2 regions of the Bacillus sp. C-3-6 genome follow, and region 1 is predicted to be linked to the other one. Evidence: a T-box and tRNA genes for the amino acid it is inferred to sense, from the RefSeq annotation. Region 1 holds a T-box; the other holds one or more tRNA genes.
The links. The T-box of region 1 lies ahead of serS (serine--tRNA ligase). A T-box ahead of a tRNA ligase gene usually reads a tRNA of that ligase, here a tRNA-Ser.

Region 1 (6,014 bases):
ATCAAGTAAGGGACAAGAAGCACCTATTAAAAAGGGAGCTGCGCTTGGTCAAATGGTAATTACGCCAAAAGATACAAACGACCCTGGATTTTTAACTGGTAAGTCGTTGCAAGTGGATCTTGTAACAACATCTGAAGTAGAAGAAGCAAACTGGTTTACTCGTGCTATGCGCGGAATTGGTTCATTCTTTAGTGGTATGTGGAATAGTGCTGTTGATACAGTAAAAGGTTGGTTTTAGAAGCTCCTCATGGTAGGGGCTTTTTTTTTTATTCCTATTTTTCATACCGACTTTATGAAAAAGTAGTAGACAAGCATCTGATAGTTAGTGGTAGAATGTAAGAGTATTCTTAATTTTCGCCTTTAACGGGGGAAAGCAATTCACCTAGGGGGGTTTTTGTACATGACAAATGTAACAGGGACAGAGCGTGTAAAACGTGGAATGGCAGAAATGCAAAAAGGCGGCGTTATTATGGACGTAATTAACGCTGAACAAGCAAAAATTGCAGAAGAGGCAGGCGCAGTTGCCGTTATGGCATTAGAGCGTGTACCAGCAGACATTCGTGCAGCAGGTGGCGTTTCTCGTATGGCAGACCCAACAATCGTTGAAGAAGTTATGGGTGCAGTGTCAATTCCGGTTATGGCAAAATGCCGTATCGGTCACCTTGTAGAAGCACGTGTATTAGAATCATTAGGGGTAGACTATATCGATGAGAGTGAAGTATTAACTCCTGCTGATGAAGTATACCATTTAAATAAACGTGATTACACAGTTCCATTTGTATGTGGTTGCCGTGATATCGGAGAAGCTGCACGTCGTATTGCAGAAGGTGCATCTATGCTTCGTACAAAAGGTGAACCAGGAACAGGAAACATTGTAGAGGCAGTGCGTCATATGCGCCAAGTCAATGCAGAAATCCGTCAAGTTGCGAGTCTACGTGAAGATGAGTTAATGACATATGCAAAAAATACTGGTGCTCCTTACGAAGTATTACTTGAAATTAAACGTCTTGGTCGCTTACCAGTTGTAAACTTTGCGGCAGGTGGTATAGCAACGCCAGCAGATGCTGCATTAATGATGCAACTTGGTGCTGATGGGGTATTTGTTGGATCTGGTATCTTCAAATCAGAAAACCCAGAGAGATTTGCACGTGCAATTGTTGAAGCAACGACTCATTATGAAGATTACGAACTAATTGCAAGTCTTTCTAAAGGATTAGGTAATGCAATGAAGGGTATCGAAATTTCAACGTTATTACCAGAACAACGCATGCAAGAGCGTGGATGGTAATTAAAGGAGAACTTTAAAATGGTGAAAATCGGTGTACTAGGTCTTCAAGGTGCAGTTCGTGAACATGTAAAATCAGTTGAAGCAAGTGGTGCAGAAGCTGTTGTTGTAAAGCGTATAGAGCAACTTGAAGAGATTGATGGTCTTATTTTACCAGGCGGTGAAAGTACAACAATGCGCCGTCTTATTGATAAGTATGCTTTCATGGAACCACTTCGCACATTTGCAAAGTCTGGTAAACCAATGTTTGGTACATGTGCAGGGATGATTCTTCTTGCGAAAACACTTATTGGCTATGAAGAAGCACATATTGGTGCTATGGATATTACAGTTGAGCGCAATGCGTTCGGACGCCAAAAGGATAGTTTTGAAGCTGCGCTTTCAATTGAAGGCGTGGGTGAAGACTTCGTTGGTGTATTTATCCGTGCGCCGTATGTTGTAGAAGTAGCTGATAATGTTGAAGTGCTTTCTAAGCATGGTGACCGAATGGTAGCGGTAAGACAAGATCAGTTTTTAGCTGCTTCATTCCATCCAGAATTAACAGATGATCATCGTGTAACAGCATACTTTGTTGAAATGGTAAAAGAAGCGAAAATGAAAAAAGTTGTATAAGTAACTTGCAACTTGTATAAGATTATAGTAAATTGATGGTAACAATTTTATAAAATAAGCGTGTTGATAGGAAATAGTAACAAATGTTGTTTCTTATAGAGAGTCGATGGTTGGTGGAAATCGATAGAAACAGTTTGTGAATCCATCCTGGAATGGAATGTGGAACATCTTTTGGATTAGTAAGCATTCCCGGTGAAGAGCCGTTATTTCTACTTGAGAGGAAAGCGGTAATGCTTTCAACTAGGGTGGCAACGCGGGTTAACTCCCGTCCCTTTATATAGGGACGGGAGTTTTTTGTGTTTTATAAAATAAAAGGAGGAGTATATAATGCTTGATATTAAATTTTTACGTACAAACTTTGAAGAAGTAAAAGCGAAATTACAGCATAGAGGTGAAGATCTAACTGATTTCGGACGTTTTGAAGAACTTGATACGAGAAGAAGAGAACTACTTGTTCAGACAGAAGAATTAAAAAGTAAACGTAATGAAGTGTCTCAACAAATCTCTGTATTAAAGCGCGAAAAGAAAGATGCAGAAGCTCTAATTTTAGAAATGCGTGAGGTTGGAGAAAAAGTAAAGGATTTTGATAACGAACTTCGCACAGTTGAAGAAGACTTAGAAAGATTAATGTTATCTATTCCAAATATCCCTCATGAGTCTGCTCCAGTCGGTGAAACAGAGGATGATAATGTAGTAGCGCGTACTTGGGGAGAAGTAAAAGAATTTACTTTTGAACCAAAACCACATTGGGATCTTGCTACTGATTTAGGAATTTTAGATTTTGAACGCGCTGGGAAAGTAACAGGAAGCCGCTTCGTATTTTACAAAGGTGCTGGTGCAAGATTAGAGCGTGCTTTAATTAGCTTTATGCTTGATCTTCATACTGATGAGCATGGATATGAAGAAGTATTACCTCCATATATGGTAAACCGTGCAAGTATGACAGGAACAGGACAACTTCCAAAGTTTGAAGAAGATGCATTCCGTATTGAAAGTGAAGATTATTTCTTAATTCCAACAGCTGAAGTACCTGTAACGAATATGCATCGTGATGAGATTTTAAATAAAGAGCAATTGCCTATAAGATATGCTGCATTTAGCTCTTGCTTCCGCTCTGAAGCAGGTTCAGCTGGTCGCGATACACGCGGTTTAATTCGCCAGCATCAGTTCAATAAAGTAGAGCTTGTGAAGTTCGTAAAACCAGAAGATTCTTATGAAGAGTTAGAAAAATTAACAAATGATGCAGAACGCGTGTTACAATTATTAGAGTTGCCATATCGCGTTATGAGCATGTGCACAGGCGATTTAGGATTTACAGCAGCGAAGAAATACGATATTGAAGTATGGATTCCAAGCTATGGCACATATCGTGAAATTTCTTCTTGTAGTAATTTTGAAGCTTTCCAAGCGAGACGTGCAAATATCCGTTTCCGCCGTGAGCCAAATGGAAAACCAGAACATGTCCATACATTAAATGGATCTGGTCTTGCAATTGGACGTACGGTTGCAGCTATTTTAGAGAACTACCAACAAGAAGATGGTACAATTATAATTCCAGAAGTTCTTCGCCCTTATATGGGAGGAAAAACAGTTATTAAGTAAATTTAAACATTCATCGGTATGAGTGATTGGTAATTATGAGCGTTGTCAGTACTGTAATGTAGGAAGGGGAAAGTAAAATTTTCCTTTCCTCATAATTTATTTTAGTAGGGTTGACTAACTGTTTTTCTTTTGATATTATATTTGATGTCAATATGGAGGTATACCCAAGTCTGGCTGAAGGGATCGGTCTTGAAAACCGACAGGTGGCGAGAGTCGCGCGGGGGTTCGAATCCCTCTACCTCCTCCAGATATAATTGACAACAGCGCATATAAGTGGAGATTGGAGAACTCGTTACCAACACGTAACGAGTTTTTATTTTAAAACCAATCATAAAGTATGGTGTAAGGTAATTTTGTCCTTATTACACACTCATATTCCGATGATTATCTTCATAGATATGAAAGGAGTCAACATGGATCTTATTATACAAACGTTTCCTTTAGATGGAAAAACTTTATATTATGTACAATGTCCTGTCTGTAAGAACAATAGAATTTTAAACAGTGGTGCAAACGTATCACGCATTATTAGTGATGATACATTCCGTAAACTTTGTGGTTGTACTTGTGATGTAAAACCAGCTACGAATAAAGTAGAGGTGCCAAAACAAGTTAAAAAAGCAGCTGTAAAGAAAGAAGCGGCTCCAAAACGTACAGGTAAAGTATTAACGGCAGTAATTAATGGGAAAGAAATGACTGTTAAAGAGATTGCTGAAGCATACGATATTAGTACAAGTACTGTTCGTCAGCGTATTAACGCAGGAAAACCTGAGAGTGAAATTATTGCTCCAACAAAGAAGAAGTAATTTAATAGGAAAACCCGTGCATATGCACGGGTTTTTTATTTTACAAGTTTACGTGTTTGTTTTAAAAAATGGCCAATTTTTTTAATGATTGGTTCGATTGAATCCCCATCTTTTAAAATATCGTACTCATTAATATTTAAGCGTAATACAGGGCATGAATTAAAGTTGTTAATCCAGTTTTCATAACGTCCATGCATTTCTTTCCAGTACTCAATTGGCGTTTGTTGTTCCATTGGGCGTCCGCGTTCTTGAATACGATCGACAATATCATCGAAAGAACCTTCTAAGTAAATTAATAAGTCTGGATGAGGGAAGTAAGGAGTCATGACCATAGCGTCAAATAACCCTTTGTATGTTTCATAATCAGTTTCCGTCATCGTACCTTTTTCATGATGCATCTTTGCGAAAATTCCAGTGTCTTCGTAAATAGAACGATCTTGAACAAAACCGCCACCGTATTCAAAAATTCTTTTTTGTTCCTTAAATCGTTCTGCTAAAAAGTACACTTGTAGGTGGAAGCTCCAGCGAGTGAAGTCCGCATAGAACTTGTCCAAGTATGGATTGGAATCTACTTTTTCAAATGATGTGCGATAACCTAAAGCATTAGCTAATGCAGTTGTCATAGTTGATTTACCCACACCTACCGTTCCGGCGATAGTGATTACTGCGTCATTGGGTATATCATATTTTTGCCTTAAATTCATTATTATTTCGACTCCTTTAAGAGAGTATTTTGAAGGGCAGATAGGATGACGTTTAAATCATCAGGATTTTTTACAAAATCCATATCGTCTCCATTAAATTTTAATACTGGTATTTCCGGATGATCTTTTTTAAAAGCATCCATTGCTGTTTCATAATCTTTTGTGAGCTGTAGTAAGTAATTTGGATCCATGTTTTTTTCAAATTCTCTTCCGCGCATGGCGATTCGTTTTTGCAATGTTTCTAGGCTAGCTGTTAAATAAACAATGACGTTTGGCACAGGCATATCTTGTGTAAGGATACGATAAATTTGCATGTACTTGTCATATTGAGAGTCTTTTAATGTGCGGGATGCAAAAATTAAATTTTTAAAGATATGGTAATCCGCTACTACTGGTTTCCTTTGATTCAAATACTTTATGTTAATATCTTCTAATTGTTTGTATCTATTACAAAGAAAGAACATCTCTGTTTGAAAACTCCATTCGTCGATGTCTTCATAGAACTTTCCTAAAAAGGGATTTTCATCAACAATCTCTTTTAGTAAGTGGAGTTGCATGTGAGTTGAAATTTCCTTCGCAAGTGAAGTTTTTCCAACACCAATTGGTCCTTCAACCGTGATAAATGGTACTCCGGTCACGCTGTTTCCTCCTTTCAATCAGTGATTTACCGTGACTACTAAAAACACAAAACAGAATTATTGTAGCACAAGAGGGAAGCGAGCGGGTTAATTTGATATAAAAAGTTAGAAAATAGATATATGTATTAATTAAATTTTATTTTGGATGACGATGTAATATTTGCTTTCAATGTAGTTTCCATTATTTTTAAAGCATGTATATTATCTTGGTCGCTGTTAGAGGCGATACAATCCTGTGGTACATACAATGTATAATTTCTCATATGGGCATCATTAGCTGTAAATAGGATACATATATTTCCGGCAACTCCTGTTAATATTAGATTTTCTATTTTTAAATAACCTAGTAATGAATTTAAAGGTGTTT
Region 2 (6,014 bases), 750 kb from region 1:
GGCAAAATGACCCCGTAACTTCGGGAGAAGGGGTGCTTTCTTAACGGAAAGCCGCAGTGAATAGGCCCAAGCGACTGTTTAGCAAAAACACAGCTCTCTGCGAAGCCGTAAGGCGAAGTATAGGGGGTGACACCTGCCCGGTGCTGGAAGGTTAAGGAGAGGGGTTAGCGTAAGCGAAGCTCTGAACTGAAGCCCCAGTAAACGGCGGCCGTAACTATAACGGTCCTAAGGTAGCGAAATTCCTTGTCGGGTAAGTTCCGACCCGCACGAAAGGTGTAACGATTTGGGCACTGTCTCAACCAGAGACTCGGTGAAATTATAGTACCTGTGAAGATGCAGGTTACCCGCGACAGGACGGAAAGACCCCGTGGAGCTTTACTGTAGCCTGATATTGAATTTTGGTACAGTTTGTACAGGATAGGCGGGAGCCATTGAAACCGGAGCGCTAGCTTCGGTGGAGGCGCTGGTGGGATACCGCCCTGACTGTATTGAAATTCTAACCTACGGGTCTTATCGACCCGGGAGACAGTGTCAGGTGGGCAGTTTGACTGGGGCGGTCGCCTCCTAAAGTGTAACGGAGGCGCCCAAAGGTTCCCTCAGAATGGTTGGAAATCATTCGTAGAGTGCAAAGGCATAAGGGAGCTTGACTGCGAGACCTACAAGTCGAGCAGGGACGAAAGTCGGGCTTAGTGATCCGGTGGTTCCGCATGGAAGGGCCATCGCTCAACGGATAAAAGCTACCCCGGGGATAACAGGCTTATCTCCCCCAAGAGTCCACATCGACGGGGAGGTTTGGCACCTCGATGTCGGCTCATCGCATCCTGGGGCTGTAGTCGGTCCCAAGGGTTGGGCTGTTCGCCCATTAAAGCGGTACGCGAGCTGGGTTCAGAACGTCGTGAGACAGTTCGGTCCCTATCCGTCGTGGGCGTAGGAAATTTGAGAGGAGCTGTCCTTAGTACGAGAGGACCGGGATGGACGCACCGCTGGTGTACCAGTTGTTCTGCCAAGGGCATAGCTGGGTAGCTATGTGCGGAAGGGATAAGTGCTGAAAGCATCTAAGCATGAAGCCCCCCTCAAGATGAGATTTCCCATAGCGTAAGCTAGTAAGATCCCTGAAAGATGATCAGGTTGATAGGTTCGAGGTGGAAGCATGGTGACATGTGGAGCTGACGAATACTAATAGATCGAGGACTTAACCATATAATATGAAGCAATGTTATCTAGTTTTGAAAGAATATAAAAAACTTGTTGACTTTTAAAAGCAAATGAGTTAAAATGATTCTTGTCTTAAATGAATACAGTCTGGTAATGATGGCAGAGAGGTCACACCCGTTCCCATACCGAACACGGAAGTTAAGCTCTCTAGCGCCGATGGTAGTTGGGACCTTGTCCCTGTGAGAGTAGGACGTTGCCAGGCAAAATGGAGGATTAGCTCAGCTGGGAGAGCACCTGCCTTACAAGCAGGGGGTCGGCGGTTCGATCCCGTCATCCTCCACCATATATGTCGGAGGGGTAGCGAAGTGGCTAAACGCGGCGGACTGTAAATCCGCTCCTTCGGGTTCGGCAGTTCGAATCTGCCCCCCTCCACCATTCTTAATTAATGGGCTATAGCCAAGCGGTAAGGCAACGGACTTTGACTCCGTCATGCGCTGGTTCGAATCCAGCTAGCCCAGCCATTAAGAGCCATTAGCTCAGTTGGTAGAGCATCTGACTTTTAATCAGAGGGTCGAAGGTTCGAATCCTTCATGGCTCACCATTTTTAATAAAACATGCGGGTGTGGCGGAATTGGCAGACGCACTAGACTTAGGATCTAGCGCCTTTGGCGTGGGGGTTCGACTCCCTTCACCCGCACTTTTAATAAAATAACTCATACATGTCTTGCGGAAGTAGTTCAGTGGTAGAATACAACCTTGCCAAGGTTGGGGTCGCGGGTTCGAATCCCGTCTTCCGCTCCAATTTTCAATATGACATGCCGGGGTGGCGGAACAGGCAGACGCACAGGACTTAAAATCCTGCGGTGGGTGACCACCGTGCGGGTTCGACCCCCGCCCTCGGCACCATATGCGCCCGTAGCTCAATTGGATAGAGCGTTTGACTACGGATCAAGAGGTTAGGGGTTCGACTCCTCTCGGGCGCGCTTTTATTAACGGGAAGTGGCTCAGCTTGGTAGAGCACCTGGTTTGGGACCAGGGGGTCGCAGGTTCAAATCCTGTCTTCCCGATATTCAAAAAAACATGGGGCCTTAGCTCAGCTGGGAGAGCGCCTGCCTTGCACGCAGGAGGTCAGCGGTTCGATCCCGCTAGGCTCCACTTTATTTAATATATGTCTCGGAGGTATACCCAAGTTCGGCTGAAGGGATCGGTCTTGAAAACCGACAGGCGGTGAGAATCGCGCGGGGGTTCGAATCCCTCTACCTCCTCCATTTTTAAAAATGGTTTAGACATATAATAATAAAATATTTATTTTTTTCCTTCATGGAGGTATACCCAAGTTCGGCTGAAGGGATCGGTCTTGAAAACCGACAGGCGGCGAGAGTCGCGCGGGGGTTCGAATCCCTCTACCTCCTCCATTTTTTAATTTAATATTGTCGCGGGGTGGAGCAGCACGGTAGCTCGTCGGGCTCATAACCCGAAGGTCGCAGGTTCAAATCCTGTCCCCGCAACCAAATGGTCCCGTGGTGTAGTGGTTAACATGCCTGCCTGTCACGCAGGAGATCGCCGGTTCGACCCCGGTCGGGACCGCCATTTATGTTGGCTCGGTAGCTCAGTCGGTAGAGCAGAGGACTGAAAATCCTCGTGTCGGCGGTTCGATTCCGTCCCGAGCCACCATTTTTTTATGCCGGCTTAGCTCAATTGGTAGAGCAACTGACTTGTAATCAGTAGGTTGGGGGTTCAAGTCCTCTAGCCGGCATCATTTAGGGGCATAGTTTAAAGGTAGAACTGAGGTCTCCAAAACCTCCAGTGTGGGTTCGATTCCTACTGCCCCTGTAAAGTATATGGGCCTATAGCTCAGCTGGTTAGAGCGCACGCCTGATAAGCGTGAGGTCGATGGTTCGAGTCCATTTAGGCCCACCATATATTATTCCGCAGTAGCTCAGTGGTAGAGCTATCGGCTGTTAACCGATCGGTCGTAGGTTCGAGTCCTACCTGCGGAGCCATGGCCCGTTGGTCAAGTGGTTAAGACACCGCCCTTTCACGGCGGTAACACGGGTTCGAATCCCGTACGGGTCATACAAAAAAGAGTCAGCATTATGCTGGCTCTTTTTTATTTTGTTGATCCTTTTTATCATTTTACTTTCCAGAAATAAATAAAGGAATTTTGGAAAAGCTATGGTATGTATAAAAAGGAGGAAATAAATAATGACACGAGTTAGAGACTTAATGAGTACCCATATTGTACATTGTACACCGCTAGACAATGTATATGAGGCAGCTGTAAAAATGAAGGAAGAATCGGTTGGGTTAATTCCTGTTGTTGAAAATGAGCAGGTTGTTGGGCTTGTTACTGATCGAGATTTAGTTGTTCGAGGGATTGCTGAAAAACATCCTGGATCTAATAAAATTACAAATGTAATGACAACAAATATTATCTCAGTTTCTCCAAATGATTCTATTGAAAAAGCTACAGAGCTAATGGCACAGTATCAAATTAGACGGTTACCAGTAGTTGATAGTGGTCAGCTTATTGGCATGTTAGCACTAGGAGATTTAGCTATAAGGGAATCGGCAGATGATCAAGCTGGATTTGCCTTGAGCGAAATCTCAGAGCGTACAGAGTAAATTGAAACTTTAATTAACCGAGATTTTAATGGTCACTTATAAAGAGCTAAATTATATATAAAGTTCAGATGCATTATTCTAGTATATATGGATTAAACTAATATGTTAGCGTGATGTATCTGAGACATTATATAATAAGGATATGGTTAATAATTTCCACAGTTTTTTTAAATTTGTTATTCTTCATTTTTAATAAGAGAAAAGATGATATACTGATAGATATAAGTATTATGAGGGATTTTGAATATAACAATATTAATTTTTAGTGGTACGATAATAAATTAATATTTCCTACATAGATGAAAAGGGAAGGGGAATTATATGAAGGCTGTACAGGGCGATCCAAATTGGAATTTGGTTACAGATACATATATAGAACCAAATAATTTCGCTGAATTATTTTCTTTGCTTGTACCTTGTCACCCAAAAGGTGAGGGGAAAGAACGAACTATATTAGTATGGAAAGAGAAAGAATTTTATAAAGAAGAAAATTTAGCGGCATTTATCGTATATGGCATGAATAAAGTAAAGAATTTACCGCAGTTTCATAAAGATGAAATTCCAACTTTAGTGCGTATTCTTCGCTTATGCCAAGAGATTGGTTGGTATGAAGAGGCAAATGCTTTTATGATAGCACAAGGATTAGCTGAGTTTGTTCATACTTCATTGGAATATGAAACATGGGATCTTTTGACGCAATCAGTTGCTTTAAACTATTTAATTATTAAATATCGTATAGGTGAATTGACAGATAGGGATATTGAAATTTGGGATAGAGTTAAATTTAATGAGAAATGTATAACCGATTGTAAACATTTATTATCTCATAAAGAAGTATTGGAATTTACATTCTTTTATATGTGTAAGAGAGCGAAATCATTATCAAAAGAGCAATTAAATAGTGATATGATGAGTTTAGCAATGTATTGTAATACTTTCGTATATGATTTATATACACATGATTTATTACGGAAATATCGTAAGTGTACAGATTTCCTATCATATTATGGACCTAGTCAGGCAGTTTTAGCATGTCAAAGAGCTGTATTATCTCAAATTTCCGATCGCTTAGACCCATTAAAGACAACACATGTAGATGATTATTTATATGTAATGAAAGAAATGATGGAGCATATGACGATAGGAGTAATGGATCGATACGGTCATTTTATTGGAAAGCTACTATCTTATGTGCCATTTTTCGAGATGATACAAGTTCCACAGCATGCATATTATTGTGAAGAATTACTGTATATTTGTAAGGGCATTGAATATAAAGAAGAAACACTACGCAATTATATATTTATACAATTACATGATTGTTTACCATCATTCTTTAGGCTATTTCTTAAAAATAAGCGTTACGCAACGATTCATGATATTCTTTTCTATTGGTGCGATGACGAACAACGAATGAGCTTAGAGAAAAAATATAATCTGAGCTTTATTTATGAAAAATATGCTTGTGGATAAACAATATTTTCGATATGAAAAATTAATATAAATTAAAAAGGATCTCCAGTTTATGTGAGATCCTTTTTTGTTAGTAAAACAAGGAGAAAGTGATTAAAACAAGAAACAACATTCCATATAGGAGAAGTTGTGCAGTATAACTTCCTTGTATACCAAAAAAAGTATTGGCTTTCTTATACAAATGCAATATGTATTTTATTGGAGCATCTTTGAAAGATTGGTACACAGTGTCTCCTCTTTCTAAGCTTCTTGTTCTTGTTTTTGTTTTTGTTTTTGGTTATAAGGGACATTAATATATCTAGCTACAAATAATAAAACAGCCATAAAGAATACTGGAAATACAGTAGATAAATAAAAGCCATTACTAATTATATTTGTTATGAGAGCACTCAAAAGAAATATAGCGTTATAAATATGGGCAATTTTTTGTTTTAGTTGCACTTGAAATGATTCCATCATAATTTCTAATGCAACAAAAGCAATAATAATAGATAAAAATACAATGTTTGTATTGTAAATGATTAAACAACAGATTAAACCTAAAAAGGCTGCGTATTCAATTATAAGAGGTATATTGCGTGGCATACAATTTACCTAACTAAATATGGCAGTGGATTTACTGCATTTGTTTTTTCAAAATTCCATTCTCCATTATGTAATTCAAAATGAAGATGTTGCCCGTATGAATGACCTGTGTTGCCCATATGACCTACTAATTGTCCAGCTTGTACTTGATCACCAGTTTGTACAGTGCGATCCTT

Region 2: it has a tRNA-Ser gene. The T-box ahead of serS (serine--tRNA ligase) is inferred to sense a tRNA for this amino acid. The anticodon was not compared.

What each region holds. Positions count from the first base shown of each region.
Region 1 covers NZ_CM137247.1:17,776-23,789, forward strand. Annotated here, with positions in the region: gene dacA (D-alanyl-D-alanine carboxypeptidase DacA) at 1-238, shown strand, start outside; gene pdxS (pyridoxal 5'-phosphate synthase lyase subunit PdxS) at 401-1,288, shown strand; gene pdxT (pyridoxal 5'-phosphate synthase glutaminase subunit PdxT) at 1,307-1,897, shown strand; T-box leader at 1,952-2,173, shown strand; gene serS (serine--tRNA ligase) at 2,225-3,499, shown strand; tRNA gene ACW0JX_RS00090 (tRNA-Ser) at 3,654-3,746, shown strand; gene ACW0JX_RS00095 (DUF3797 domain-containing protein) at 3,913-4,305, shown strand; gene ACW0JX_RS00100 (deoxynucleoside kinase) at 4,341-5,009, opposite strand; gene ACW0JX_RS00105 (deoxynucleoside kinase) at 5,012-5,647, opposite strand; gene ACW0JX_RS00110 (cysteine hydrolase family protein) at 5,773-6,014, opposite strand, start outside.
Region 2 covers NZ_CM137247.1:765,375-771,388, forward strand. Annotated here, with positions in the region: rRNA gene ACW0JX_RS03790 (23S ribosomal RNA) at 1-1,200, shown strand, start outside; rRNA gene rrf (5S ribosomal RNA) at 1,302-1,417, shown strand; tRNA gene ACW0JX_RS03800 (tRNA-Val) at 1,423-1,498, shown strand; tRNA gene ACW0JX_RS03805 (tRNA-Tyr) at 1,507-1,590, shown strand; tRNA gene ACW0JX_RS03810 (tRNA-Gln) at 1,602-1,676, shown strand; tRNA gene ACW0JX_RS03815 (tRNA-Lys) at 1,681-1,756, shown strand; tRNA gene ACW0JX_RS03820 (tRNA-Leu) at 1,772-1,852, shown strand; tRNA gene ACW0JX_RS03825 (tRNA-Gly) at 1,882-1,956, shown strand; tRNA gene ACW0JX_RS03830 (tRNA-Leu) at 1,973-2,061, shown strand; tRNA gene ACW0JX_RS03835 (tRNA-Arg) at 2,065-2,138, shown strand; tRNA gene ACW0JX_RS03840 (tRNA-Pro) at 2,149-2,222, shown strand; tRNA gene ACW0JX_RS03845 (tRNA-Ala) at 2,238-2,310, shown strand; tRNA gene ACW0JX_RS03850 (tRNA-Ser) at 2,331-2,423, shown strand; tRNA gene ACW0JX_RS03855 (tRNA-Ser) at 2,478-2,570, shown strand; tRNA gene ACW0JX_RS03860 (tRNA-Met) at 2,590-2,666, shown strand; tRNA gene ACW0JX_RS03865 (tRNA-Asp) at 2,670-2,745, shown strand; tRNA gene ACW0JX_RS03870 (tRNA-Phe) at 2,754-2,829, shown strand; tRNA gene ACW0JX_RS03875 (tRNA-Thr) at 2,839-2,911, shown strand; tRNA gene ACW0JX_RS03880 (tRNA-Trp) at 2,918-2,988, shown strand; tRNA gene ACW0JX_RS03885 (tRNA-Ile) at 2,999-3,075, shown strand; tRNA gene ACW0JX_RS03890 (tRNA-Asn) at 3,084-3,158, shown strand; tRNA gene ACW0JX_RS03895 (tRNA-Glu) at 3,160-3,231, shown strand; gene ACW0JX_RS03900 (CBS domain-containing protein) at 3,361-3,780, shown strand; gene ACW0JX_RS03905 (DUF3965 domain-containing protein) at 4,102-5,253, shown strand; gene ACW0JX_RS03910 (hypothetical protein) at 5,494-5,838, opposite strand; gene ACW0JX_RS03915 (SH3 domain-containing protein) at 5,844-6,014, opposite strand, start outside.